Regions from separate parts of the Trinickia acidisoli genome, predicted to be linked through region 1. Evidence: riboswitches for the same ligand, from Rfam matches in the RefSeq annotation. Region 1 holds a riboswitch; the other holds the start of a gene.
The links. Region 1 has a riboswitch for glycine ahead of gcvT (glycine cleavage system aminomethyltransferase GcvT). Riboswitches for the same ligand answer to the same signal wherever they lie in the genome.

Region 1 (14,961 bases):
GGTTCGTCAGCGTGCGCGCCACATCGGGGACATCGCGCGCGGGGCTCTCGCGCGCCAATTGGCGGCGAATCGCGAGCGCTTCGCCGTATGCTCGTTCCGCTTGCTCGAGTTGCCCCTCGTCGCTGTAAAGGTTGCCGAGATTGTTCAGCGTACGCGCAAGCGCCGGCCGATAAGCAAGCGCATTCTCCCGTACCAGCGCGCGCTGCAAGCCGAGCGCTTCGGCATAGGCGCGCTGCGCATCGTCGGCGCGGCGCGCCCTCGCATAGAGTACGCCGAGGTCGTTCAGCGTCGTCGCCAAATCGGGCGTGTAGCCCGGCGCATCGTGCTCGGCAAGCGCGCGCTCGAGCTTGAGCGCCTCGTGGTAGGCGTCGATCGCGTCGTCGGGGCGGTCCGCATCGCGATACAAGGCGCCAAGCGATTCGAGCAAGTCGGCGACGGCCGGCCCGTAGTGGGCGGGCTGCTCGCGCGCCAGATTCCAATAAATCCCGAGCGCATGCAGGTCGGCCATCTCGGCATCCTGCGGCAGTGCCAGCGCCGTGTATAAATGCCCGAGCTTGGCCAGCGCGAGCGCGAAACGCGGCTCCCATCGATCGGGCTTATCGTGCGCGAGCAATTGATACCGCAGCACGAGGGACTCGTAGACCGGCTGCGCCTGTTCGAACAGACGCGCTTGCTCGAGCAAATCTGCGTAGACGTCGGCGATCTCGAGATCGTCCGGCCGCAGGACATGGGCGATGCGGACGAACGCAAGCGCTCTCTTCGGCGAAAACCGCAGCCAATCGACGATCCCGGCTTGGAAGCTACGTAGCGCGATCAAGTCGTCGGGCGCGCCCGGCTCCGCGAGTTCGGCCGCGAGCAGCTTGGCGGCGCTGTCGAACTCGAGCGCGGCAATCGCGGCATCCACCTGCACCTCGAGCGGATCGTCGGTTCGCAGCACGCGCGCCCGCCGTGTCAGCAGGCCATATCGCGCGCTCCAATCACGCGCCGTCGACATGAAATCGACGTCGTCCGCTTCGCTGCTTTGCGCGGCAAGGCCGAGCACGAGTGGGGCGACGGATGTGAACGGTTCGGCGGGCATCGCCTCGAACATCAGGTTCGCGGCCTTCGCGAAGGCAACGCGCTGGCTGCCCGGCAGATGAGCGCGGCGTGCGGCACGCTCGGCGTCGGCGGCAAAGCGCTCGCGCTCCCTAGGGGCGACGCCGCAATCGCGCTCGAAGCGGAAGCCGTGCTCGACGTCCGTCACCGAAAGCGCCGGCACGCACGGCGGCTGCGGTGCCGCGGGGGTCGCGGCGGCCGACGCCGTCAGGGCCTGCGCCATCGCCAGGCCCGCCAGCCAACGATGTGCGCGCCGATTCGTCATGCTCGTCTTCTCGTGACAGGTGGCTGTCGATCAGATACATGAAGAACGGTCGCGGCGCAGCCGTATGTTGGCCAACGCACGTCCGTGCGCCGCCACCGGTTGCCGGCGTGCGCGCGACGCCACATAGTGGCCAGCATAGGCCCGTTGGCCGAATCGTGCCGGGCTGCAAGGCGTGCGGGGAGTCGGCCGCATCGCTCGACTCACATGCGCATGCCAGGTCCCGCCCGCACGGGTGCGGCGACAGCGCCCGCGTCACACCGAGCGCGGCAACGGGCTTCCGATTCGACATCATGCGTCCTCCAGCGATCTATCGAACCGCGTATCGCACACGCCGCTCACGCTGCCCCGCTTGCGGGGCGTTTTCGTCGATGGGCGCGGCAGTCTGCGCGCGATGCGGGCGGCCGTTGATACAGCGTTTACCGCCGGCGGCCGCGCGCGGCACCCATCTGAACGAAATCCTGCCACGGCATTGGACGCCATCCGATCCGAACGGCGCGCGCCGATGGGGCCTGAGCTTCGGCGCCGGGTTGTTGCTTTTCGTGGTCGTCGGCCTCTTCGGCGTCTATATGGCGATCGACGAGCACGAGGACGAAGACGCTTGGAATCGGGTCGACCTCGGTCGCACACATCGCTTGCTCGCGCCGGCGAGCGGCGTGAGCGCGCAAGTCGGCTCGACCGAGCCGCCGCCATCGGCCGATCTCGTTCCGCTGTTGGAAGCGCAAATCGCGAGCGCGAACGCGGACGGCGCGGCCGACGCCGTCCGAATGCGGCGCACATCGCCGCCGCAAAAGCTCGCGCGCGAGCCGCACCGCACGACGAGCGCCGAGCATACAGCGGCCGTTTCGAAGCCGGTGGCAGCCTCCTCGACACCGGCGGCAGCCGTTTCCGCGCCGGTAGCGACTGCCTCGACGACGGCGCCGCCCGCGGCTAAGCGCCACGCCACGCAGCGGCGGGTGCACCCTGCCAACACGAAAATCGCGGCGGCGTCCGTCTACGCAGCGGAGACCGCATCCGCGCCCGCTACGGCGGCAGCGGCAGTGCCGGCTACGCCAACGCCCGCCGCTACGGCAACGAACGTCGCCCCCGGAACGGCTTCCTTGACACGCCCCACCGAGCGGGCACGAGCGCGTGCGGCATCAGAAACCGAGACAGAGACGGCACCCGCGGCCGCCCCGAAGCCGATGGCGAACGCCGAGGACTTCGTGCATCCGCCGCTACTGCGTGCACCGCCTTCCGACACGGCCGCCACCAGCGCAACGCACGAGTCGCCGCCTCGATCGAGCGTCGAGGCAAGCAGCGCGGAAACGCGAACGCCCCCCTCGTCGGAAGCCGCCGCACCGCGCGACCGCGCGCCGGCAATCCTATGCGAGCCGGAAAACGCCGAGCGCGGTTGCACACCCGCGGGCGAGACCCAACCGGCGCTCGCCCCGCCGCACGACTCGACGCACGACGCCACGCAAAGCGAGGGCCGCAGTGCGCCGATCGAACATACCGCGTCTACCGCCGTGGGCGACGCGGAGGCCTCAACATCGTCGGCCTCGACGAAACCGCCCAGCGTCGCCCGGACGCTGAAACCACGATCGCTCTCGCCCGGTGCGCAAACAGCGAACATCCGCCACGCACACAGCCCAATCGTGCATCACCCGGCCCCGACTCGTCACCGACATGCGGTTCGGGCCGCCGCCAGCCGCCCGTCGACGTTCCTCTTCACGTTGCCGCGCTCGTTGACGGCTCCGCTGCGGCTGCCGGCGTTCCCGCACCCGTCGTCGCTGTCGTTCGACCTTTCCGCCAATCAGCGCGAGCTCTATCGGGGCCATTGATCTCGTCGGACCGGCTCCGGCGAGCCGGCGAAACGCCGACTATTTTGCGGCGGCAGCGCGCAAGCGCCGGCCTTGCTCGCGGATGTCGTCGAGCGTGGCCGCCGGCGTGCTGACCTCTTGCGGCACGCGGATTTCGATCAGTGCCGGCCGGGCGCTCGCCACGCATCGATCGAACGCGGGCAGAAAATCGGCGGTCCGTTCGACCGTCTCCCCATGCGCGCCGAACGAACGCGCAAACGCCGCGAAGTCCGGATTCGTCAGCCCCGTGCCGTGCGTTCGCCCCGGATAATGCCGCTCTTGATGCATGCGGATCGTGCCGTAGTGGGCGTTGTTGACGACGATGAAAATGACGTTCAGGCCGTACTGCATCGCGGTGGCGAGTTCTTGCGACGACATCATGAAGCAGCCGTCACCGGCAAGCGCCACGACCGTGCGCTCGGGATAGAGCGCCTTCGCCGCGATCGCGGCGGGCACGCCGTAGCCCATCGCACCGCTCGTCGGCGCAACCTGCGTCCGCCATTGCCGATAGGCGAAGTGCCGATGCAGCCAGATCGCGTAGTTGCCGGCGCCGTTCGTGACGATCGCATCGGCGGGCAGCCGCGCGCGCAATTGCGCCATGATTTCGCCGAGTTGCACATCGCCGAGCATCGGCCGCGGCGCGCGCCAGTCGAGATACGTGCGATGCGCCTGCTCGGCTGTGCCCGTCCAGGCCGGGGTGCCGCGCGGCTCGAGCGTCGCGAGCGCGGCGGCGATCTCGGGCATGCCCGAGACGATCGGCAGATCGGCCGCATAGACGCGCCCCAGCTCCTCCGCCCCCTGGTGCACGTGCACGAGCGTTTGCTGGGTCTTCGGAATGTCGAGCAGCGTGTACCCGCCCGTCGTCGATTCGCCCAAACGCGGGCCGATCACGAGGAGCAAATCCGCCTCGCGGATACGCTGCGCAAGCGCGGGGTTGATGCCTAGGCCGACGTCGCCCGCGTAATTCGGATGATCGTTGTCGATCGTGTCTTGATAGCGAAACGCGCAGCCGATCGGCAATTGCCACGCCTCGACGAACCGGCGCAGATCGGCGCACGCTTGCTCGCCCCATCCGCTGCCGCCGGCCACGACCATCGGCCGCTGCGCGTGCTCGAGCAACTCGCGCAGCCGCTCGATCTGCGCCGGCGACGGCGACGCCGCGACGCGTTGAAAGCGCGGCGCGCCCGGCATGCGCGGACACGGATCGGAGAGCATGTCTTCGGGCAAGGCCAGGACGACAGGGCCCGGCCGGCCCGCACAAGCCGTGTGAAACGCGTGGCTCAGATATTCGGGGATGCGGCGCGCGTCGTCGATCTGCGCGACCCATTTCGCCATCTGACCGAACATGCGCCGATAGTCGATCTCTTGAAACGCTTCGCGATCGAGGTGATCGCGCGCGCATTGGCCGATGAGCAGAATCATCGGCGTCGAATCTTGAAACGCCGTGTGCACGCCGATCGAGGCATGCGTCGCGCCCGGCCCGCGCGTGACGATCGCAACGCCGGGACGGCCCGTGAGCTTGCCCGTCGCCTCGGCCATGTTGGCCGCGCCGGCCTCGTGCCGGCAGACGATCGTGCGAATCCGCTCGGTTTCGTCGTGAAGCGCATCGAGCACGGCGAGAAAACTCTCCCCCGGCACGCTGAAGACACGATCGACGCCGTGCGTGACGAGCGCATCGACGAGCAGACGCGCTCCGGTCACGTTGGCGGTATCGGCGACGTTCGACATGATGCGGCAACCTCCTGAGTCGGTGATGGTGTTCGAAGCGGCGCGACCGAACAGCGAATCGCGAGAGACGGCCGACAGCTTACGCCCGCGTCGCGCGCGTTGTCACTGCGTGAATATTGGGGGGTGGCTTGCGCCCCCATGCATGCGCGGCCATGCCGCGGGCGCGATTCTGCGACTTTTCGTCTGCCGAACCGAGTCGGGCGACGATACATTTCGCGTCATCGCACATTGCCGGGAGCACTCATGCAAGTCGACGAATTCGAAGCCGAAGCCGCGCTGGCACGGCTGGCTCGAAACGAAACGTTGGGTCTGCTCGATCTTGCGCGGAGCGGCCGCGATCTGAAGGAGCGGGCGTTCCGCCGCTTTCTGGCGATTTGCCGGCCTGCCGGATCGGCCGCGCAGGCCCGTCGCTTTTTCGAATCGAACATGCTCGGGATTCTGAAAGACGGCCGGCTGACGATCAACTTCAACGCCAATACCTGGTTCGGCAACGGCAAGGAGCCGATGCGCGTGCTGAACCTGTTCGACCGGGTCCACGGTCCTGCCGAGAACGCCAAGACCGCAAAGGATCGGTGGTACCGCAACGACGTGGAAATGGAATTCGGCGACTACGCCGGCCACGCGCGCAACACCGCTCATGCGCGAAACGTGAAGGACGCGCGCCGGCTGGTCGCGCGCTACGGCGCCACGCAGATCGACCGCGTCGGGCTGCCGACGTCGCACCACTTCACATCCATGGTGCGGCCCCGATACGGCGCGCTCGACTTCGCCTACTGCCTAGGCGGCGGCGCGGGCGGCAACGGCTACGGGCGCTCGTTCGCCATCATCAAAGAACACGTCAAGCATGCGTCGAGCTACCTTTACACGGATTCGTTCAAGGTCAACGCCGACCTCGCCGCGCGTCGCGAAGAATACGGCGGCAAAATCGTCACGCTGCACGACGCGATGGCCACCTACCTCCAGCTCGAAAAAATCCTGCTCTATTGCACGCCGCAGATGCTCAAGCAGATTTATGCCTATGCCAGCGGCAAACGGGCTCGCGGCTCGAGCTTTTGTCTGCCGCCCGATACGACCGGCGTCAAGGTCAACTACATCGAATTCCAAGCGCATACGGATATCCGGTTCGATCGCGATATCGCCGCCATGACGATCTCGCGTTCCGAAATACCGCAGACGTTTCTCGGCCTGCCTTGGCACAGTGCCGAGCGCCACATTCGCGAATTCGCGCAAAAAAACCGCATTCGCGTGTCGTTCTTTGCGTAGTCGGTTTGGCTGAGCCGCCGAACGGCCGCCCCGCATTCGCATGGCGCACTACATCGAGCTCAGCACTCGACGATATTCACCGCGAGCCCGCCGCGCGAGGTTTCCTTGTACTTCGTCTTCATATCGGCGCCGGTCTCCCGCATCGTCTTGATGACCGAATCGAGCGACACGTAGTGGCTACCGTCGCCGCGCAGCGCCATGCGCGCGGCATTGACGGCCTTGACCGCGGCCATCGCGTTGCGCTCGATGCAGGGAATCTGCACCATGCCGCCAACCGGATCGCAAGTGAGCCCGAGGTTGTGCTCCATGCCGATCTCGGCCGCGTTCTCCACCTGCTTCGGCGTGCCGCCCGTGACCGCCGCGAGCGCGCCGGCCGCCATCGAGCACGCCACGCCCACTTCGCCCTGGCAACCCACCTCGGCACCCGAGATCGACGCGTTGAGCTTATAGAGAATGCCGATCGCGGCAGCCGTCATCAGGAAGTCGATCACGCCTTGCTCGTTCGCACCGGGCACGAAACGCGTGTAGTAGTGGAGCACGGCTGGGACGATACCGGCCGCGCCGTTCGTCGGCGCGGTGACGACGCGCCCGCCCGCCGCGTTCTCCTCGTTGACGGCGATGGCGTAGAGATTGATCCAATCGACCATCGAGAGCGGATCGCGCAGCGCCTGCTCCGGGTTGCCCGAGAGCGCGCGATAGAGCTGCGGCGCGCGCCGCTTGACCTGAAACGGCCCGGGCAGCGTGCCGTCCGCATCGGGATTGCCGATGCCGCAGCCGCGCGCAACACACGATTGCATCACGTCCCAGATCTTCAGCAGGCCGATGCGCGTCTCTTCCTCGGTATGCCAGACGCGCTCGTTGTCCCACATGAGCTGAGCGATCGACTTGCCCGTCGACGCGCACAACGCGAGCAATTCGTTGCCCGTGCTGAACGGATGCGCGCGTTGATCGGCCGCTTGCAACACCTTCGTGTTCGGCGCGCCGGCTGTCACGACGAAGCCGCCGCCTACTGACAAGTAAGTTGCCTCGCGCAGCACGGCACCCGTCGCATCGGCCGCCCGCAGTTTCAAGCCGTTCGGGTGCTCGGGCAGCGCTTGCCGATAGAAGGCGATCTGCTCCTTCGGCGCGAAGCCGATCTCGTGCTTGCCGCCGAGCACGAGCCGGCGCGATGTTTTCACCGCATCGAGCCGAGCGGCGACCGTCGACGGATCGACGGTGTCGGGCGCATCGCCCATCAGGCCCAGCATGACGCCGCGATCGGTGCCGTGCCCCTTGCCCGTCGCGCCGAGCGAGCCGTAAAGCTCGACCTTGACCGCCGCGGTCTGCGCCAGCAAACCGTCGCGCTCGAGCCCCTGCACAAACAGCAAGGCCGCGCGCATCGGCCCGACCGTGTGCGAGCTCGAGGGACCGATGCCGATTTTGAAGAGATCGAATACGCTGACTGCCATTGCTGCTCCACAAGCGGATCGAGGCGGCACGCGCATCGTGCACGCGCGCCTCGGGTTGATGAGTGCCCGCGCCTCGCGGCAACCGTCGCCGCTCAGCTCAGCGATACGGCCGGCGCACCAGGCACGGCGGGCACGCCAACTACGTTACCTCGCCGGTAACGGCAAACAAACGGAGAGCCACGCGGGCGGCGTCGGCGACAAGCGCTGCGCCACGCTCGCGTAGCGGCCCGACAGCCGCGCGGCAAGATGAAACAATTCGGCCGCGCCCTTCGGGTCCCATTGCCCCGAGTAGCCCGGCAGACCCGCCGCGCGCCGCTTCGCATCGAACGCGACGCTCGAATGGACGAATTCCTCGTGCGTCTTTTCGCCGAGCGCATACGGCACGAGCCAATCGAGCGCGAGCCCGAGCGATGCCCCGCTCGGCGCGCGCACGGCGAGCCAATTGCGGTTGTGGCGCCGCGCCGCCAGCGCCGCAACGACGAGCGGCTGCAAGTCGTACGTCACGTAATGGAGCGCATCGCGCTCGGTGAAATCGACCGTCGTGCCGTCGGGGGCGATGTTCGTGCCGATCTGCTCGACGAACAACCGCTGCGCCGCATTGATGAGCTTGCGGTCGTCGAGCGTGAACGCGGCCATGGCGACGAGCTTGACGCGATGGCTCTCCCAGTTGTTGCGGAAGGTGCCCGTCAGCGGACGCGGCTGCGCGCCCAAGCGCTCGACGTAACCATTCGCGAGCTTCGCGATGAACGCGGCCGTCGCGTTGCGCGTCTTCACGGGCAGCGCGCTCGCGGTCAAGTCGTACGCGAGAATCATCGAATCGAAATGCGTCTCGTCGATCGGATCGAAGCTCGGCTGATAGGTCGTGGCCCAGGCCAGCAGGAAACGGTCGACGAGGCGCAGATAACGTTCCTCGCCCGTCGCGCGCCAGACCAGCGCCGCATCGCGCATGAGCTCGAGATCCTGCTCGGCCTCGACGCTCTGGTCGTGGATCCCTTCGTGCGGCAGCGTGCCTTCGGTGTGCAAGTGTGCGAGCGGCTTCGGCTGATCGTTCAGCCGTGCCGCGACACGCTTGACGAGCGCCTGCACCGCGGGCGCCGCGCTCGCGCGCTCGCTCGTCTGCATAGCCGGCGCCGCGCAGAAGTTCATCGCCGCGCGCGCCGCCCCGGCGGGCGCGAGCATGCCCGCGCAGGCGATCAGCCAGGCCGCGAGGGATGCCCCCGGCCGCAGCCCCGGCCGTTCGTCGATACGCAAGCCCGGTGTGCGCCATTGCGCGCGGGGTATGTGCGCCGGCACCGTCTGCACCTCTCGTCCCATCGGTCGCTCCTTCTGTAGCTTGATCCGCGGTGTGAGATGGTAGCCGGTATTGCCGACGAGCGACGCACGCCCGCTTGCCGCAGCCGCCGTCAGGCGTAATCCGCGATAGGCACGCAAGAGCAGAACAGATTGCGGTCGCCGTAAGCATTGTCAGCGCGGCCGACGGGCGGCCAGTACTTGCGCGTCACGAGCGACGGCAGCGGGTAGGCCGCCGCCTCGCGCGAGTACGCATGCGGCCACTCGTTGGCCGTCACGACCGCCGCCGTATGCGGCGCATGCTTGAGCGGGTTGTCCTCGCGATCGGCACGCCCTTGTTCGACGGCGCGAATCTCCTCGCGAATCGCGATCATCGCCTCGATGAAGCGGTCGAGCTCCTCCTTCGATTCGGACTCGGTCGGCTCGACCATCAGCGTGCCCGGCACCGGGAAGCTCATCGTCGGCGCATGGAAGCCATAGTCGGCCAAACGCTTGGCGACGTCGTCGACGGAAATCCCGCTCGCGTCCTTGATCGGGCGCAGGTCGAGGATGCACTCGTGCGCGACGAGCCCGCCGGGGCCCGAGTACAGCACCGGATAGTGCGACGCCAGGCATTTGGCGACGTAGTTCGCGTTCAGAATCGCCACTTCCGTCGCCGCCGTCAGGTTCTTCGCGCCCATCATCGCGACATACATCCACGAGATCGGCAAAATCGACGCCGAGCCGTACGGCGCGGCCGAGACGGCACCGATACCGTTCTCGGCGCGACGATAGCCCGATGAAGTCTGGTTCGGCAGGAACTGCGCCAGATGCGCGCCGACCGCGACCGGACCAACGCCAGGGCCGCCGCCGCCGTGCGGGATGCAGAACGTCTTGTGCAGGTTCAAGTGCGAAACGTCGCCGCCGAACTGCCCCGGCGCCGTGAGCCCGACCATCGCGTTCATGTTCGCGCCGTCGACATAGACTTGCCCGCCGTGGGCATGCACGATCTCGCAGATCTCGCGCACGTTCTGCTCGAACACGCCGTGTGTCGACGGGTAGGTGATCATGATCGCCGCGAGCCGCGCCGCATGCTCGGCCGCCTTCGCCTGCAAGTCTTCGATGTCGACGTTGCCCTGCTCGTCGCAGCCGACGACGACGACTTTCATCCCCGCCATATGCGCCGACGCCGGATTCGTGCCGTGCGCCGAAGCCGGAATCAGGCAGACGTCGCGATGGCCCTCGCCGCGTGCCGCGTGATAGGCGTGGATGATCAAGAGGCCCGCGTACTCGCCTTGCGAGCCCGCGTTCGGCTGCAGCGAAACGGCCGCGTAGCCCGTGGCCGCGACGAGCATCTGTTCGAGCTGATCGATCATTTCGCGGTAGCCGACCGTCTGCTCGGCCGGCGCGAACGGGTGGATCTGCGAAAACTCGGGCCACGTGACAGGTAGCATCTCCGAGGTCGCGTTCAGCTTCATCGTGCACGAGCCGAGCGGAATCATCGAGCGGTCGAGCGCAAGATCCTTGTCGGCCAGGCTGCGCAGATAGCGCAGCATCTCCGTTTCCGAATGGTGACGGTTGAAGACGTGGTGCGTGAGGTAGGCGCTCGTGCGCGCGAGCGCGGCGGGCAGCGCGGCCGAATCGCCGCCTTGGCCTTGCTCCTCGGCGCGCGTGAGCGCCGCATCGAGCGCGTCGACGTGCGGCACGTCGATCGCGCCGGCCGCATGCGCGAAGAGCGAGAGCAAATCGGCGAGATCGGCACGCTTGGTCGTCTCGTCCACCGAAACGCCGACCTGCGTATCGCTCACGCGGCGCAGATTGATGCGCATACGCTTGGCGGCATCGTGCGCAGCCGCCGTGCGCGAGCCCGTCTCGATCGTCAGCGTGTCGAAGAAGGTGTCGTTGGCAAGCGTGTAGCCGAGTTGCTTCACGCCGGCGGCAAGCAGCGCCGCCACGCGATGCACGCGCCGGGCGATCGATTTCAAACCATGAGGCCCGTGATAGACGGCGTACATGCTCGCCATGATCGCGAGCAGCGCTTGCGCCGTGCAAACGTTGGAAGTGGCCTTCTCGCGGCGAATGTGCTGCTCGCGCGTTTGCAGCGCGAGGCGCAGCGCGCTCTTGCCTTGCGCATCGACGGTCACGCCGACGAGCCGGCCCGGCATCTGCCGCTTGAATTCGTCGCGCACGGCCATGTACGCGGCATGCGGCCCGCCGAAGCCGATCGGCACGCCGAAACGTTGCGAAGTGCCGACCGCGACGTCGGCGCCCCACTCGCCCGGGGGCGTCAGCAGCGTGAGCGCGAGCAGATCGGCCGCGACGACGACATGGCCGCCCGCCGCATGCACGGCTTGCGCGAGCGCGCGGTAGTCGCGTACGTCGCCGTTCGCGCCCGGATATTGCAGCAGCACGCCGAACGCGCTCGCGCCGGCCGCGGCCTCCGCCGGACCGACCCGCACGTCGATGCCGATCGGCTCGGCGCGCGTGCGCACGACTTCGATCGTCTGCGGCAGCACGTCGTCAGCCACATAGAAAACGTTCGACTTCGATTTGCCGGCGCGCTGCAGCAGCGTCATCGCTTCGGCCGCGGCGGTTGCTTCGTCGAGCAGTGAGGCATTGGAGATTTCAAGCCCGGTCAAGTCGCCGATCATCTGCTGAAAGTTGAGCAGCGCCTCGAGCCGGCCTTGCGAGATTTCGGGTTGATACGGCGTATAGGCCGTGTACCACGCCGGATTCTCGAGCACGTTGCGCAAAATGACGGCCGGCGTGTGCGTGTTGTAATAACCCTGCCCGATGTAGGTGCGGAACACCTCGTTCTTGTCCGCGAGCTCGCGCAGCCGCGCGAGCGCCTCGGCCTCGCTGCGCGGCTGCTCGAACGGGCCGAGCGGTAGCGTGTCGGCGCGGCGGATCGCCCGTGGGATCACGGCATCGATCAGCGCGGCGCGCGACTCGAAACCGAGCGCCGCCAGCATCTTGTGCTGATCGGCGTCATCCGGGCCGATGTGCCGCTCGGCAAAAGCGTCATGCGCTTCGAGCGCGGCGAGCGAGAGAGGGGAGCGGTTCATCAGACGATCCGGATGTTCGAGCTTCATGATAGGGCAGCTTGTAGTACGCGGCTTGTAGTGCAACTTGGGGGGCGCGGCGGTTCGGGCTCAGGGCCGCAAAACGCGCCGCGCGGCAGGAAACGTAAGGAACGGCTCAGCCGACGAGCTTCTGATAGGCGGCGGCATCGAGCAGCTTGTCGACCGAGCCGGCGTCCGCGAGCTTCACCTTGAACAGCCAGCTTGCGTAGGCGTCCTCGTTGACGGCGTCGGGCGTGTCGACGATCGCATCGTTGACGGCGACGATCTCGCCCGAAACGGGTGAGTAGATGTCGGAGGCCGCCTTCACCGATTCGACGACGCCGATCGCATCGCCGGCCGCGATCGTCTTGCCGACCGAGGGCAGCTCGAGGAAAACGATGTCGCCGAGCGTCTCTTGCGCGTGGTCGGTGATGCCCACCGACACCGTGCCGTCAGCTTCGGTTCTGATCCACTCATGTTCCTCGGTGTATTTCAGATCGGCCGGGACGTTGCTCATTTGAAGCTCCTGGGGAAATAGGAAATGCGTTGAATTGAAAGCGTAAGGACCGAGACGCGCGCGGGGCCGCGCCTTCGATTTAGGCGACGAGCACCTTGCCGCCCCGCACGAACGGCAGTTTTACCACGCTTGCGGGCAGCGCCTTGTCCCGGATCTGAACCTGTACGCGCTCGCCGGGGCACACCCCCTTCGGCACGCGCGCGAATGCGATCGATTCCTGCATCGTCGGCGAGAACGTACCGCTCGTGATTTCGCCTTCGCCAAGCGGTGTCAGTACCTTTTGGTGCGCACGCAGCACGCCGCCGGCCTTGCCGTTTTCTTTTTGCAGGACGAGGCCGACGAACACGTACCGCGAGCCGTCGCGCTCGAGGGCGGCGCGGCCCACGAAATCGCGCGGGGCGGCCAGATCGACGGTCCAGGCAAGCCCGGCGTCGAGCGGGGATACGTCTTCGTCCATGTCCTGGCCGTACAGATTCATGCCCGCTTCGAGCCGCAGCGTATCGCGCGCGCCGAGCCCGCACGGATGCACGCCGGCCGCTTGCAGCGCTTGCCAGAGCGCGACGACCTGCGCCGCCGGCACAATGATTTCGAAGCCGTCCTCGCCGGTGTAGCCCGTGCGCGCAATCGTCAGCTCGCCGTACGGCGCAACGCTCACGCGCGCCGCGTTGAACGGCTTGAGCGCTTCGGTCGCCTCGCGCACAGCGGGCAGCACCTGCCAGACCTTCGCGCGCGCGTTCGGTCCCTGGGCGGCGACGATCGCGAGATCGCGACGCGGCGTGATGGCGAGGCCGAAGCCGCGCTCCTCGTTCAACCGCTTGAACCAGGCGATGTCCTTCTCGGCCGTGCCGGCATTGACGACGACGCGAAAGCAGTCGTCAGCGAAAAAGTAGACGATCAGATCGTCGATGACGCCACCGCGCTCGTTCAGCATGCACGAATAGAGGGCCCGGCCCGGCGTTTGCAGCTTGCCGACGTTGTTGGCGATCGCATACTCGAAAAACGCACGGGCGCGCGCGCCGGCGAAATCGACGACGCACATGTGCGAGACGTCGAACATCCCGGCATCGCCGCGTACGGCTTGGTGTTCGTCGATCTGCGAGCCGTAGTTGACGGGCATGTCCCAGCCGCCGAAATCGACCATGCGCGCATTGAGGGCACGGTGAGCGGCGTTGAGCGGGGTGTGTTTCAGTTCGGTCATGAAGGTCTCGGCACGCAAAGGTTCGCGAAAACAAAAAAGGGCCATGCCGATCGACGCGCGCGCGGCTCGATTGCCTGCGGCGAATACGGTGCATGCCCCCTCTGTCCTCGGTACCTGAGAGATTGCGCCGGCGGGACGAATACGTTTCCCGCTCGATGCGCGCGCCCCTTCGGTGGGCGACTTGCTCGCGCGTGCGGCCGCGGATTGCGGACTTCGGCGCACCGCTGCGAGCTATCGCCACTCTCCAGAGTGCGAAAAACCCAGCTCACGCGGGGCCTTTCGACGCGGTCGGTCCTTTTGCCTGAGAGTTTGTGGGTGTGCCCCTTCGGCGGCGTCGCCGGCGGGCCGAAAAACCCTACCGCGAGCGCGCTCTCCCGACGCGTGCGCGAAATTTACGCGAGCGTAATGGGGTTGTCAAATGCAGGGGTTGTCAAATGCCGGGGTTGTCAAATGCCGGGATTGCAAATGAAGGGGGTTGTCGACTGAACGTGCGATGCGCCTCAGCAGGCAGCGCCAAGACGAGCTAACTTACACATATGCGCGACGAACGACGAACGCACCGCTCGGTCCATCCTGAACGTCGATGGGAATAGCGGCGCGCGCAGCTCCGTCTAACGGAGCAACGTAGGCGATCGCGCCGGCAGCAACACAGAGGAGGAAAATCATGTCGAACCGAAACCGATTCTGCTGCACCGACCCCGACATCGGCCTGCTGGCCGCGGGTCGCGTGCGGTTCGCGTCGAGCGAGGCGCTCGAGCACGCGATGACGCCGCTGATCGAACGCGCGCGCACCGTGCCGACGGGCACCCTGGCCGACGTCTTCCGCGACGTCGATGCCGACGCGCTACTGTTCGTCGCGGCCTGGCGCGTGATTCGGTTCGAGGCGGCCGAGCGCACCGTCGTCGATGCGATCGCACACGCCATCGAACCGTTGCGCAGCGAGGCCACACCCGAATGGGTCGACGTCGCCGCGCCTGCCGGCGCATGGACGTCAGGACGCAGCGGGCCCGGCGAGTGCCTGGTGCTCCTGCGCCAACTGCTGGAAAAACCCGACGATGCGATACAGGCAAGCTGGATCGACAAGGTTCTGCTGGCGTTGAACAGCGATGCGGAGCCGCCCGACGGCTTGATCTCGGCCAACTTCTTCGCGACGCACGACGATGCCTCGGTACTCGCCTTCGCGCGCTGGATGAGCGCCGACGCCCATCGCGAGGCGCTCGCAAGCGGCCACTACGGACATGGGAACGTCGGCACATCGCAGCTCTGGCAAACGACGCG
Region 2 (14,961 bases), on a different contig from region 1:
CGTTTGACCGATCTCGTGCGGATTCCGCACTTCGTGCCGCTTGCCGCGGCGACGTTGATGATGGGTGTGGCGTTGTCGCTCACGGCCCCATACTTGTCGTTGTTCGGCATCGAGGAAGCGTCGATGTCGCCCGTGCGGCTCGGCGTCTTCATGACGCTCGTCTCGGCGAGCGGCGTGTTTGCAAGCACGGCGGTGGGGCGCTGGTCCGACCGGAATGGTCGCCATCGGACGCCGCTCATCGCATCGCTCGCGGCGGCCGCGCTCGGCTATGCGAGCTTGAGTATCGTGCGAGGCTACGCCGAACTCATGATCGTCGGCGTCGTGTTGCTGGGGCCGGGCGCGGCATCGTTATCGCAGGTATTTGCACTCGGACGTTCGACGCTGCATGCCGAGGATACGGCGCAGGCGGAATTCGCGCAGGCGGCGATGCGAACGCTGCTTTCCGCCGCTTGGGTATTTGGGCCGGCGGTGGGTGCGCTGATATTGGCGCAAGGCGGGTTCAAAGGGCTCTTCGCGTTTGCGGCAGCAAGTTTCGCGGCCAGCGGCTTCATCGCGCTGCGGATGTCGGAGGCGAGGGGTCACGCCGAACGACACGATGGTGAGGACTGCGAAGCATTGCGGCGAGGGGCGCCGTGCGCCGCGTCCGCTATCGAGTGCGTGCCGATTGCGGTCGGCGATAGCGCATCTAACGTCGTGCTCGCCGCTCGTCGACGCCAGGCAATCCCGCGCATCCTGCTGGCGCTGACGCTGATTGGCCTCGCGGCCAACGCGACGATGATTCTGTTGCCGCTCTATCTCGTGCACGCGTTGCATGGCACGCGGTTGACCGTGTCGGCCGTGCTCGGTACCGGGGCGCTGCTAGAGATCCCGATGATGCTTTGGCTCGGTGCGACGTCGTCGAGATTGAGCAAGCCGAAGTGGCTCACTGCAGCCGCGGCCGTGCATGCCGCGTATTTCATCGCGCTGGCGGCGATCCGGCAACCGCTCGCTGTGGTTCCGCTTCAAGCGTTGTCCGCGATGGTCGTTGCAATTACATCGTGCCTGGGTATGACGTACGTTCAAGATCTCATGCCCGGCGAGACCGGCGCCGCGACGGCGCTGTTCTTCAACGCGTCTCGTGTTGGATCGATTCTCGCAGGCGTATTGTCGGGAACGCTCATCGGCGCATTCGGGTATCGCGCCGCGTTCCTGCTATGCGCGGCGCTCGTGGCTTGCGCATTCGCGTTGCTCTCATTCGATGCGGTGCGGGTGCACGCGAAAGGGTTGGGTGCCAAGACGCGGCGTGCGTGATTTCGACGTTACGCCGACGAGCTAGTGGGATCGTGCGTGGCCGACTGACGAGAGCAGCGACGACATGGCTTCATGCAGTGGCGTCGTGCCGAAACGACGCTCTGCTTGGCCTGGCTCGACATCGATCTTGCCGGCATTGTGAGCGTCATACACGTCGATGATCAGTTGCGCGTGATTGTCACTCAATCCGGCTCGCAGCAGGGTTGCCTCCCACTCGCTGCGGGGCAGTTCCAGCGCAGTGATTTCCCTGCCGCTGAGTTCGGTTAGGGCGTGGGCGATTTGAATCGCGGTGATGCGATGTGGACCTTCGACGCTGATGATTCTTGGCGTGTCCGATCGCGACTTATCCGATCGCGGATCATCAAGCAATAGCTCCGCGGCGATTGTCCCGACGTCATAGGCGGACACCGTTGGAAACATCTTTGACAGCGGATGATGCAAGCTCGGCAAGACGCCGCGTTCCAATGCCGTTGCAGTCATGCGTGCCCAGTTTTGCAGATGCTCGGCCGATCGAAGCAGCGTCAAGCGTCTCCCGAGTGGCTTCAGCCGCGTTTCGAGGTAGTGATAGAGCAGCGTGATGCCGGTGTCTTTGTGCAATTGCGCGCCGTAATCGGATAGCGCCAGCACTGCGGACGGAGGATAGGCGAGAAGCGCATCCGCCGCGACGTCGATCATCGCGCGCATCGTGGATTCGGGATGCGAATCGCCGACCGGCACGGGACAAAGTATTTGGACGGCGCGAGCGCCCTTGATTGCCGATCGGACCGCTTGCTTGTCGGTCAAATCGGCCACCGCGATGTCGCAGCCTATCGCTGCGAGACGTTCTGCTTGCCGTGCGTCCCGTACGACGGCGCGGACCGGATGGCCGGCTTTGCGCAAGGTTGCGGCCGTGACGCCGCCCACTTTTCCCGATGCTCCGAATACTACGAACATGAACGACTCCTCGTCGGTGCGTATGACGTCATCCTAGGCACTGTCCAGGCGATGGGCGCTCAAGCGAGGATCGAATGAGCAGAAACGGATGATTCGTTTTATGCTTCGCTTTCCGCGTCGGCGCACAGCCTGATCGACGCCGATTGGACGCACCGCAGCGATGCTGCAGGCGCACAAGTTGCCAAAGGAATGGGACGCCATGAAGGCTGCGACTTTACGTTCGGATTCAAGTAACGGCACCCGCAAGCGTTTGCTTTCCAGCAGCGGGCGGGGCTGGGAGGGGTTCGGCGCGGAATTGCTCGGCATCTCGGCCGGTACGCATCGAATTCCCGCAGCCGAGCAACACCGCATCGGTGTTCATATGGGCAAGCCCGTGCGGGCGAACTGCGTGTGTGACGGCAAGCGACATGCGCGCGTGCAAGCCCATGGAGATATCGACGTCGTACCGGCCGGGATCGACGGGGAATGGGCGGACGATGCCGACTGCACCGTTCTTCGAGTTTGGTTTGATGATGTCTTTACGAAGGCAATCTACGAGCGATTGGATCTCAAACCCTCGCTCGCTCACTTTCAACCGCGCTTGCAGATGCGCGATGCACGGCTGCAGCATTTGGCGTGGGCATTGCATGCCGAACTGGAAACGGACGAAGTCTCCGATTCTCTCTACGCGGAAAGTCTCTGTACCGCGATGCTCGTTCGATTGATCGGCGGCGTTCCGTCGCTCGAACGCAGGCCGCGAGCGCTTGCATCGAAAACGGCCGCGCGCTTGGCTGATTACATCGAGAACAGCTTGGACGAGCGGCTGACGCTGTCGGAATTGGCTGCGCTGCTCGATATCAGCGTTCCGCATTTCAAGGTGCTGTTCCGAGAAACGTTCGGGGTGCCGGTCCATCGGTATATCGTGCAGCGTCGTGTCGAGCGCGCGAAGGTGCTGCTGTCGACCGGAAAATTCAGCGCGGCGCAGGTCGCGCTCGAAGCAGGCTTCGCACACCAAAGTCATATGGCGCACTGGATGAATCGGTTGCTTGGCGTCGGTCCGCGCGAGATTTTGCGGGCGGGGTCGAACGGTTTGAAGTAACCTGCCGGCCGGAGGCTCGACCCCGCAAGATTTCTACATCTTCCTGAACAGCGCCGCAGTGCAATCGATCAAATCGGCGATTACGTTCTGACCTGCCCGCTCGGTAATATGCCTGACACGGCGTGCCGAGGATAATCGCTGAATGCGCAGCCGCCGTCTCGGGCGACATACCGCGCAGTTTCACCTTCATTCAGGGAGAACGTGATGGACAAGCCGGATCCGACATCCGATGCCGAGTTCTTTGCTCAGCGGCAGCGTCGTTTCGAGGAGGATCTCGTCGACGCATACGACGAAGAACTCGAAATGGAAGTGGACGATCGCATCCTGGACGGCTCCGATGCCCTCACGCCGGAAGCGCGCAGCATGCGCAGGCACTACTTCCGCGAGCTATTTCGTCTGCAAGGCGAACTCGTCAAACTGCAGGACTGGATCGTGCAGACGGGCCACCGGCTCGTCGTGATTTTCGAGGGGCGCGATGCGGCGGGCAAGGGCGGGGCGATCAAACGAATCACGCAGCGGCTCAATCCGCGCGTATGCCGCGTCGCCGCGCTGCCCGCGCCCAGCAATCGCGAGCGCACGCAGTGGTATTTCCAGCGCTACGTCGCGCACCTTCCCGCGGGTGGCGAAATGGTGCTGTTCGACCGCAGTTGGTACAACCGCGCGGGCGTCGAGCGCGTGATGGGCTTCTGCAATGATGAGGAGTACGAAGAATTCTTCCGCTCGGTGCCCGAGTTCGAAAAGATGCTCGTGAGAAGCGGCATCCAGATCCTGAAGTACTGGTTTTCGATCACGGACGAGGAACAGGAAATCCGCTTCCAGGCGCGCATCCACGATCCACTCAAGCAATGGAAGCTGAGCCCGATGGACCTCGAAAGCCGGCGCCGTTGGGAAGCTTATACGCAGACAAAGGAAGTGATGTTGCAGCGCTCACACCATCCGGAAGCGCCGTGGTGGGTCGTGCAGGCCGTCGACAAGAAGCGTGCCCGCTTGAATTGCATCCATCACCTACTGAGCCAGGTGCCGTATCGTGAGGTCGAACATCCGACCGTCATGCTGCCGGAGCGCGTGCACAACGCGGAGTACATTCGTCAGCCCGTGCCGACCGAGATGATCGTGCCGGAAATTTATTGACGGGCCTGGGGCCTTTAAAGCGGGGCCGATTTTCGCTTCGGTTTCTTCGTTGGTATCAGCATCTGCGCCAACGCTTGCAGAAACCGCGCAGGCCCTTGCGCATGCAGCGCCCGCCCGCTGCTGAGCGCGCCGTCGATGATCGTCCCAAACCTCAAAGCGAAGGTCTCGGGCTCATCGACGTGCATGGCGCCCGCCAATTCCGCCAGCCGCCGACGCAGTTCTCGCTTGTGCGCTACGGCAACCTTGCGGGCCGGGTGTTTGTCGTCGGCGTATTCCGCCGCGATGTTGATTTGCGGGCAGCCGCGATAACCGGGGCGTGCAATGCGATCGCCGATCCATTGAAGCTGGGCATCGAGTTCTTCGCGCGGCGCACCTTTGTGCTCGGCCGCCACCGCGTCCCAATGTTGCCAAAAATCCTCGTCCTCGCGCAGCAGAAAGGCTTCGATCAGATCGTCCTTCGTCGCGAAGTGGCGATATAGGCTCGTCTTGGCGACACCAGACTTCGCCACGATCAGATCCACACCCACCGCGCGCGTTCCCTCCCGATAGAAGAGCTCGCTGGCGGTCCGCAAGATACGTTCGCGCGTATCGGGTGCCGCGCCCTGCGCTTGTTCTCCCTTCTTCATCTTGGTCGGCCTCGAACGTTCCTTATGCATCTGCATTGGCGTCGATGATAGCACTACGAAGCGTGCGGCGTAGATTTCGATACAGATCGGTATCTTATTCGCTACAGATCTGTATTGACGACGCTACAGATCTGTACTATAAAGTCACCATTCCAACTCGGAGTCGAACATGAACAACAAAATGACTGTCGCGGTGTACGGTGCTACGGGCCATACGGGGCGCTTCGTCGTGGCCGAATTGAAGCGGCGCGGCTTTGGTGTCGTTCGTATCGGACGCGATGCAGAGCGCCTGAAGGAAATCAGTGCCAACGACGACAGCCCGTGGCGAGTTGCTTCGACTGACGATCCCCAACAACTCGACGCCGCAATCCGCGGGGCGCATGCCGTCATCAATTGCGCGGGGCCGTTTCTCGATACCGCGCTGCCGATCGTCGATGCAGCGTTGCGCGCGGGAATACCTTATCTCGACGTCACTGCGGAACAGCCAGCGCTCCAAGCGATCATCGACCAGCGCCATGCCGGTGCGCGTGACGCCGGCGTCAGTCTTATCCCCGCGGCGGCGTTTTACGGCGGTCTCGCCGATTTGCTCGTCACGGCAGCCGTGGATGCCGATCAGCCGATCGAAAGAGTCGATATCGCCGTCGGCCTCGACAGTTGGCATCCGACGCGCGGCACACGCGTGACCGGTGAACGCAATCATGCGACGAGGTTCGTTCAGCGTAGCGGGAAGCTGACACCGCTGCCTTCGCCGATGCCGGAGGGCGCGTGGTCGTTCGCCGAGGTGCTGGGCGATGCGGAGGTTGTCATGCTCCCCTTTACCGAAGTGCTGACCGTGTCGCGTCATTTGCGTGTCGACACGCTCGAATCTTGGTTCGGCCTCGCCGCTCTGCGTGAACTTCGCGATCCGAATACGCCGCCGCCCCAGCCGCACGACGATATGGGACGATCCGCGCAGCAATTCGTCATGGATGTCGTCGTTGCGCAGAGCGGGGTAACGCGTCGCGTGACTGCCACGGGGCAGGACATTTATGCGGTCAGCGCACCGATCATCGTCGAGGCCACAGAGCGATTGCTGAGCGGGAAGTCCGTATCGAAGGGCGGCGTCGTCAGTCTCGGTGAAATTTTCGACGCGTCGGACTTTTTGGCGGCACTCGATACGGTGAAGGTCGTTTTCGACGAAAAGAAATCGCTTGCCGAATTTTCCGTCCAAGGCTAGCCTTAGCGCGTTCCATCACGCTGCATGGAAGAGATCGCTCGATTCGAGCGACGCCGACGGAGCAACCGCCCCGGAAACTCTCAGGCAAAAGGACCTCGCAGCCGGAACATCTGGAGAGCGGCGCCATGCGCGCCCACCGAAGGGGAGCCCGCGCGGCAAGTGCGCGGGCGAAACTCTCAGGTACATGGACAGATGGGGCATCGACGCCGGTTGTTATCGGCCGGCGATGCCCAACGAACTCTGGACCATGTCATGTCACGAATTGCCGTTATCGGCGCCGGTATCACCGGCGTCACCACTGCTTACGCGCTCGCTCGGCGCGGCCACCGCGTCACCGTCCTTGAACGTCATCGCTATGCCGCGATGGAAACGTCGTTTGCGAACGGCGGGCAATTGTCGGCCAGCAATGCCGAAGTCTGGAACAGCCGCGCGACGGTGCTCAAAGGCTTACGTTGGATGTTCAAGCGCGACGCGCCGTTGCTGATGAATCCGCGTCCGAGTTGGCACAAATACAGTTGGATCGGTGAATTCCTACGGCAGATTCCCCACTATCGCAGCAACACGATCGAAACCGTTCGCCTCGCGATCGCCGCGCGCGAGCATTTGTTTTCCATCGCGCAGCGCGAAGCGATCGAGTTCGATCTCGAGCAGCGCGGTATTCTGCATTTCTACGCGACGCGCTCGGAATTCGAAGCTGCGTCGAAGGTGAACACGCTGCTGCGCGAAGGAGGACTCGATCGGCGGTCCGTTACGCCCGACGAGATTCGCGCAATCGAGCCGACGCTTCACGGCCAGTTCTATGGCGGTTTTTTCACGGAATCGGATTCGACGGGCGATATCCATAAGTTCACGCGCGGCCTCGCTCAGGCGTGCGAACGCCTTGGCGTCGAGTTTCGCTACGACACGGCGGTGCAATCGATCGACGGATCGAGCGACGGTGAGATTGCGATCGCGGCGCAGCGCGAAGGCCGCGACGAAATGGGCATGTTCGATCGCGTCGTGATTTGCGCGGGCGTTGGCAGCCGTGCGCTTGCCGCATATGTCGGCGATCACGTCAACGTGTACCCCGTGAAGGGCTATTCGATTACCGTATCGCTCGACGATCCATCGAGTCGGGAGGCCGCGCCGTGGGTGAGCCTGCTCGACGACCGCGCGAAAATCGTGACCAGCCGCCTCGGTGTCGATCGCTTTCGAGTGGCGGGGACGGCCGAACTGAACGGCGCGAATCGCGACATTCGAGCGAATCGCATCGAACCGCTCGTTCGATGGGTCCGGACGCATTTTCCCGCGGTCTCGACTTCGCGCGTCATTCCGTGGGCAGGCTTGCGCCCGATGTTGCCGAGCATGCTGCCGAGGGTTGGCCGGGGCCGTCGCCGCGGCGTGTTCTACAACACGGGGCATGGGCATCTTGGCTGGACATTGTCGGCCGCCACGGCGGAAGGCGTTGCGCAACTGGTGTCTGATGATGCGGTGGCGGCTCGCGTGCGTCCCGTAGCGGTCGGCGGTCGTCAAGGCGCTTGATTCGGTCGAGTAGGGCGAGTCCTGCGTCGCACGGGGCCGCCCGGTTCGGCTCGATTCGGTTCAAGCGAAGGCAAGCGGCTCCGGCATACGCCGGAGCGATACAATGTGGGCCTTCCGAACGCACCGGTGACTTCATGGATTCGTCCTTACACGCCTTGCTCCACACTATCGATGCCGACAAGGCAAAACTCGACGTGGCACGTCCGCTGCCGCTCAATACGCTGGGGTCGCTGCGTGACGCGCTGATGCTGGAATTGACCTATCACTCGAATGCGATCGAGGGCAACACGCTTTCGCTGCATGAAACGAAGGTCGTGCTCGAGGGAATCGCGGTAGGCGGAAAATTGCTTCGCGAACATATCGCAGTGACGAATCACCGCGACGCGATTCTCTACGTCGAGGACATCGTCGGTAGTGACGAGGGACTATCGGAGTCACAGATCCGTCATATTCACGCTCGCGTGCTCAAGGGTATCGACGATAAAGAGGCGGGCCAGTATCGCCGTGAGAACGCGGTGATCTCGGGCGCAAGCACGACGCCTCCGGATTTCTCGCTGCTGCCGGCCGAAATGGACGCGCTCATCGGCTGGCATGCGAGCGCAACGGATACGCACCCCGTCGCGCGTGCTGCCGAGCTGCATACACGGTTCGCGAAAATTCATCCGTTCTCCGATGGAAACGGCCGAACGGGCCGGCTGCTTCTCAATCTCGAGTTGATGAAGTCCGGTTATCCGCCGGCGGTGATTCGACAAGAGGAGCGTCTGGCTTACTACGAGGCGCTGGATCGGGCATGCGTGACGGGCGAGTACAGCATCATTACGCGACTCGTTGCCGAGGCGCTTGAACGCACGCTCGCGGCGTATCTCGATCTGCTTGGAAGGCGCGACTAGCCCGTAAGTTACAACGGGCTAACGACTGAGCGGGCGCGCAAGCGCCCCTTGAACTCATCGATCAAACATAAAGACCCATGCTCGACATGCTCGCCGTGAGCTGCTGCGCGGAGATGTCGACCGCCTGTTGTCCGCCGCCGCGAATCGGCAACAGTACCGTGGGCACCCCGCTCAGTCGCGTCTGCTGGAACCCGGCATCGACCAGCGTCTGCTTGAGCGCCGGATAGAATTCCGCCTTCTTGAAATCTTGAATGACCGCCGCCGTATCGCTTCCCTGATTCTCGAACACCCACCGATACAAATGAGGCAGCGTCCGCTTGAATATGCGGCGATGGTGCTCGCTGATAAAGAAGTCAGAGAACTTGACGTACTGATCGATGCGGTTATTGAGGTAGTCCCGCGTCTTGCCGCCGCCCATGAAAGCCGATGCAATCGTGCCCGGGCTCGTTTTCTTGTACCCCGGCATCTTCTGCTTCATCTTCGCGTACAAGTTGCACTGTTCCAATTCGTTGTAACTGGGCGAAGGAGGCGAAATGAACCGCGTTCCGAAATGATCGAGAAACTTCCACGCTAGGAACCATACCATCTGGGCCGCTTCGCCCTGGTTCTTGCTCACGTTCTTGTCGAGATTGACTTGGCCGCTGTGATTGCCCGGAAACGGTACGAACACCGCGTTCGTCGCGGCATTGGTGAACGTCACGCGCTTGGCATCTTGAGGCTTGAAGAAGCCTCGGGTCTCGTGCATCGATAGGACTGCTAAATAATTCTTGACGTTGCCGCGGATAGTGCTGGCGTCGACGTCACTCTTATTGCCTATCCCGGCGACAGGATCGACGGCGAAAATGTTGACGGCGATGTCAGGGAAGATCTCGCGAAGCTTATAGGCGAGCTTCGTGCAAGTCACTGCGCCGCGGCTCCACCCGAGCATGTTCACCGTTTTCGGGGCAGGGCTCAGTTCCGCGATCGTCGCGACGGCGTGCATGACGTTGTCATCCCACCCCGCGCCCGACATCACGCCGGTCACCTTCCAATTAATGTGGGTATGACCTAATTCCTTGTTGCCGAAAGTCGCCTTGGGCTGCTTGTCGCGCGTGAACGGATTGAATTGCCCCGGGATCACGCTCGTCGTCGGGCTGCTGCCGGGGCCATCGCAAATGAGAAAGTCTTTATATTCGGTGCCCGCGGCGAGACGGCCGAATTCAGCGACGATTTCGCCGGTCCCATCGCGGCTGGCGCATGTCCCGTGGTTAAAGACGGTGAATACTGGCGACGCAAATGCTGGCATAGGTATTCACCTCCTTGCCTGTTATCGTGATACTACTTATCAGGGTTTTTACCAGATGCTTGGGCGGTGCAGTGCTCAGCCGCGGCAGTGGGATCACAGCATATCAGTGCGATTGCAAATCTTGCAACGGCCGGATGAAGGTCTGATGAAGGTCTGTGGCGGGAGAGCCATGAAGCAGCGATTCAACGGGAGCGCAGCGTGACTCACTCAAGCGAAAGGCGGCGCCACAGCCAATGCCGCGACGCCGCCTCCGATGCAACTTACTCCAACACACTACAACTCATTACGACACGTTCTCAAGCCGCGCCGTATCCGCCTCCCCCCGGTGTCTGAATCACGACGACATCGTCTGCCGTTACCTGCATCCGATGCCGCGCGCCGAAATCCTCGCGCGTGCCGTCCTTGCGCTCGATCCAATTCACGCCGCTTGCGCCCGGTGCTCCGCCTGCGAGCCCGAACGGCGGCACGAGACGGCGGTTGGCGAGCATAACGGCCGTCATCGGTTCGAGAAAGCGCACGCGCCGCTCGGTGCCGTCACCGCCGCGATGACGCCCCTCGCCGCCACTGCCGCGGCGAACGCCGAACGAATCGAGCCGCACTGGGAAACGCCATTCGAGTACCTCGGGATCGGTCAAACGCGAGTTCGTCATATGCGTTTGCACCGCACTGCAGCCGTCGAATGTCGGCCCGGCACCCGCACCGCCGCAAATCGTTTCGTAGTACTGAACATGATCGTTGCCGAACGTGAAGTTGTTCATCGTGCCCTGCGCGCCCGCCATCACGCCGAGCGCCCCATAGAGCGCGTCGGTGACGACTTGCGACGTCTCCACGTTACCGGCCACGACAGCCGCCGGATAGCGCGGGTTCAGCATCGAACCTTCAGGAATCCTGATGTCGAGCGGCTTCAGGCAACCTGCATTGAGCGGAATGTCTTCGTCGACGAGCGTGCGGAAGACATACAGCACCGCTGCCTTGCAGATCGCGGACGGCGCATTGAAATTGTTCGGCTGCTGCTCGCTCGTGCCGGCGAAGTCGACGACCGCCGAGCGTTGGACCTTGTCGATCGATACGTTGACGACGATCTTGGCGCCGTCGTCGAACGCATATTCGAAGCGCCCGTCTTTCAGCACCGACAGCGTGCGGCGTACGACCTCCTCCGCGTTGTCCTGTACGTGCTGCATATACGCGCGCACCGTATCGAGCCCGAACTGACTACACATGCGGTCGAGTTCTTGCGCACCCTTCGTGCAGGAGGCCACTTGCGCACGCAGGTCGGCGAGATTCTGCTCGACGTTGCGCACGGGCCACGGGCCCGAAAGCAGCTTGTCGCGAATGCGACCCTCGAGGAAACGGCCTTCGGCCACGAGTTGCACGTTGTCGAGCAGCACGCCTTCCTCGTCGACGTGAACCGAGTCGGGAGGCATCGATCCGGGCGTCACGCCGCCGATATCCGCATGGTGACCGCGCGCGGCGACATAGAACATCGGTTCGCTCGACCCCGAAGCGAACACCGGCATGATGATCGTCACGTCGGGCAGGTGCGTGCCGCCCGCGTAGGGCGCATTCAACGCGAATGCATCGCCCGGACGCATCGTGCCGGTGCGGCGGTCGATGACGGTGCGCACGCTTTCGCCCATCGAGCCCAGATGCACGGGCATATGCGGTGCGTTCGCGATCAAGTTGCCGTCCGCGTCGAACAGCGCGCACGAAAAGTCCAAGCGTTCCTTGATGTTGACCGAATACGACGTGTTCGCGAGCGTCACGCCCATCTGTTCGGCGATCGACATGAACAGATTGTTGAAGACTTCGAGCAGTACCGGGTCGGCTTGCGTGCCGGCCGCATGCCGCGCTTCGAGCGGTACCGTGCGCTCGGCAACCATATGGTTGTGGCGTGTCACCACGAGCTGCCACCCCGGTTCGACGATCGTCGTGCCGGTGCTCTCCTTGATGATCGCCGGGCCATCGATCTTTGCGCCAGGCGCCATCGCATCGCGATCGTAGACCGGCGTTGCGCGCCATTGGCCGCCGGTGAAGACGCGCGTGATCGCGAGCGGCGACGGTTCGGTCGATGCATCGTCGGCCAGCGGCCAACGTTCATCGTCGGCTTGCTGCGTGCGGCCGATCGCTTCGACGGCCACGGCCTCGACGATCAACGCGCGATTGGGCATCAGGAAGCCGTAGCGGGTCCGGTAAAGCGTCTCGAACTGTGCGACCACGGGCGCCACGTCTTGGTCGAAATCGACTTCGAGCGCGGTATCGGTGCCGTCGTATTTGACGTGCAGCTTGTAGCAAAGCGTGATTCGATTGTCGTCGATGCGCTGCGAGGCCACTTCGTCGCGTGCGGTTTCGGCGAGGTCGATGAATGCGGTTTCGCAAGCGGCGAGGGCGCGATTGTCGAGCGGCACTTCGAGCGCGCGCTGGCGCAATGCGCGTACGTCGGCCAAACCCATCCCGTATGCCGACAACACGCCCGCGAGCGGATGGATGAAGACACGCGTCATGCCGAGCGCGTCGGCCACGAGACACGCGTGCTGTCCACCCGCGCCGCCGAAGCAGGCAAGCGTGTATTGCGTCACGTCATACCCGCGCTGCACGGAGATCTGCTTGATCGCGTTGGCCATGTTCTCGACCGCGATCTTCAAGAACCCTTCGGCTACCTCCTCGGGCTTGCGCTCGATGCCGGTTGTGCTCGCCACGTTGGCAGCCAACTCGGCGAAGCGCTGGCGCACGATCGCATCGTCGAGCGGCTCGTTGCCTTCGGGACCGAACACCTTCGGAAACCACTGCGGATCGAGCTTGCCCGTCATGACGTTGCAGTCCGTAACGGTCAGCGGGCCACCGCGCCGGTACGAAGCTGGGCCGGGATTCGCGCCGGCACTTTCAGGGCCGACGCGAAAGCGTGCGCCATCGAAGCTGCAGATGGAGCCGCCGCCTGCCGCGACGGTATGAATTTTCATCATCGGCGCGCGAATACGTACGCCGGCCACTTCCGTGACGAAATCGCGCTCGTACTCGCCCGCATAGTGCGTGACGTCGGTCGACGTGCCGCCCATGTCGAAGCCGATGATGCGGTCGAAGCCCGCGAGCGCGGCCACTTGTGCCGCGCCGACGATGCCGCCGGCCGGTCCCGACAAGATCGCATCCTTGCCTTGAAAGCGGTGAGCATCGGTCAAGCCGCCGTTGCTCTGCATGAACTGCAGCGGCACGGGGCCCAGCTCGCGTTCGACCTGCCGCACATAGTGACGCAAGACGGGCGAGAGGTAGGCATCGACGACGGTCGTATCGCCACGTGAGACGAGCTTCATGAGCGGGCTCACTTCGTGGCTCACGGAAATCTGCGTAAAGCCGATGTCTTGTGCGATCGCCTTCAGTACGCGCTCATGCTCGGGATGCCGATAAGCATGCATCAACACGATGGCGCATGAGCGAATGCCTTCGTCGTAGGCACGCTGCAGCGAGGAACGTGCACCCGCTTCATCGAGTGCGCGGACCGCTTCGCCCCGCGCGCCGATACGCTCGTCGATCTCGACGACGCGCTCGTAAAGCAACGTCGGCAATTCGATATTGCGCACGAACAGCTTCGGCCGGTTTTGATACGCGATGCGCAGTGCATCGGCGAAGCCCTTCGTGATCGCGAGCACGGTTCGCTCGCCCTTGCGTTCGAGCAACGCATTCGTCGCAACCGTCGTGCCCATCCGAACGCATTCGATCAACTCGGCAGGCACCGGCGCGCCCGTCGGCACGCCGAGCAATTCGCGGATCCCCTGCACGGCCGAATCGCGGTAGCGCTCGGGATTCTCGGACAGCACCTTGTGCGTGACGAGCACGCCGTCGGGGCGTCGCGCGACGATGTCCGTGAACGTGCCTCCACGGTCGATCCAAAACTGCCATCGTTCGGAGTCCGAAATAATTTGAGTGGAGTCGTTTTTCATGTCTTTCGATCGAAGAGGATGTTAGGAAATCAGTATTTCAGTTGTGCGCCGCGCGTCTCGGGCAGTGTCAGGGCTGCCAGGATCACGACGCCGTAGGCGACGGCCGCGAAGGTACCGATAGTGGCGCCGAGCGTCATCTTTTGAGCCACCATGCCGATGAGGAACGGGAAGGCGGCGCCGACCGCACGGCCGAAGTTGTAGCAAAAGCCTTGACCGGACCCGCGCACACGCGTCGGAAACAACTCGGACATGAACGCGCCCATGCCGGAGAAGATGCCCGACGCGAAGAAGCCGAGCGGGAAGCCGAGAATCAAGAGCAGCGTGTTGTCGAGCTTGACGTGCGTATAAGCGAGCGCGATGACCATCGATGCGAGCGCGTAGGTGATGAACGCGAGCTTGCGGCCGACACGGTCGGATAGCCACGCGCCGCACAGATAGCCGGCATACGAACCCACGATGATCACGGCAAGGTACCCGCCCGTGCCTACCACGCTCAGATGCTGCTCGGTCTTCAGGTAAGTCGGCAGCCACGTCGTGATGGCGTAGTAGCCGCCTTGTGCGCCGGTCGCGAGCAGCGCTGTGCGCAGCGTCGTGAACCACATGTCGGCGCTGAAGATCTCCATGAACGAGTGTGTGGTGTTCGTATCGCGCTCGTGCTGCTTGGCCACGCGATGCACCTCGGGCTCTTCGACCAAGCGGCGGACGTAGATGACGAACGGCGCAGGAAGAATGCCGAGCGCGAACAGCGCGCGCCATGCCATGTGGGCAGGCAACAGCGAAAACACGAGGATATAGAGCCCGGCCGACGCAGCCCAGCCGATCGCCCAGCCGGCTTGAACCATCCCGACGGCCTTGCCGCGGTCACGGGCGCGGATCACTTCGCCGATCAACACGGCGCCGGCCGTCCACTCGCCGCCGAAGCCCAGGCCCATCAAGCCGCGTGCGACGAGCAACTGCGTAAAGTTTTGCGCGAAAGCGCAGGCGAGCGTAAACACGGCGAACCAGACAATCGTGATCTGCAGCGTGCGCACGCGTCCGACTCGGTCGGACAGGATGCCC

Region 2: linked by a shared signal. The riboswitch ahead of J3485_RS25700 (D-amino acid dehydrogenase) and the one ahead of gcvT (glycine cleavage system aminomethyltransferase GcvT) in region 1 are both predicted to bind glycine.

What each region holds. Positions count from the first base shown of each region.
Region 1 covers NZ_JAFLRG010000001.1:32,675-47,635, reverse strand. Annotated here, with positions in the region: gene J3485_RS00205 (tetratricopeptide repeat protein) at 1-1,360, opposite strand, end outside; gene J3485_RS00200 (hypothetical protein) at 1,765-3,180, shown strand; gene J3485_RS00195 (thiamine pyrophosphate-binding protein) at 3,220-4,926, opposite strand; gene J3485_RS00190 (DUF3626 domain-containing protein) at 5,170-6,189, shown strand; gene J3485_RS00185 (L-serine ammonia-lyase) at 6,249-7,637, opposite strand; gene J3485_RS00180 (alginate lyase family protein) at 7,782-8,816, opposite strand; gene gcvP (aminomethyl-transferring glycine dehydrogenase) at 9,041-11,998, opposite strand; gene gcvH (glycine cleavage system protein GcvH) at 12,105-12,485, opposite strand; gene gcvT (glycine cleavage system aminomethyltransferase GcvT) at 12,565-13,683, opposite strand; glycine riboswitch at 13,775-13,941, opposite strand; glycine riboswitch at 13,962-14,070, opposite strand; gene J3485_RS00160 (hypothetical protein) at 14,348-14,961, shown strand, end outside.
Region 2 covers NZ_JAFLRG010000002.1:1,648,664-1,663,624, reverse strand. Annotated here, with positions in the region: gene J3485_RS25730 (sugar efflux transporter) at 1-1,290, shown strand, start outside; gene J3485_RS25725 (NmrA family NAD(P)-binding protein) at 1,312-2,223, opposite strand; gene J3485_RS25720 (helix-turn-helix domain-containing protein) at 2,423-3,301, shown strand; gene ppk2 (polyphosphate kinase 2) at 3,506-4,432, shown strand; gene J3485_RS25710 (TetR/AcrR family transcriptional regulator) at 4,447-5,058, opposite strand; gene J3485_RS25705 (saccharopine dehydrogenase family protein) at 5,228-6,274, shown strand; glycine riboswitch at 6,290-6,380, shown strand; gene J3485_RS25700 (D-amino acid dehydrogenase) at 6,527-7,795, shown strand; gene J3485_RS25695 (Fic family protein) at 7,930-8,685, shown strand; gene J3485_RS25690 (DUF5621 domain-containing protein) at 8,747-9,970, opposite strand; gene J3485_RS25685 (hydantoinase B/oxoprolinase family protein) at 10,267-13,902, opposite strand; gene J3485_RS25680 (MFS transporter) at 13,932-14,961, opposite strand, start outside.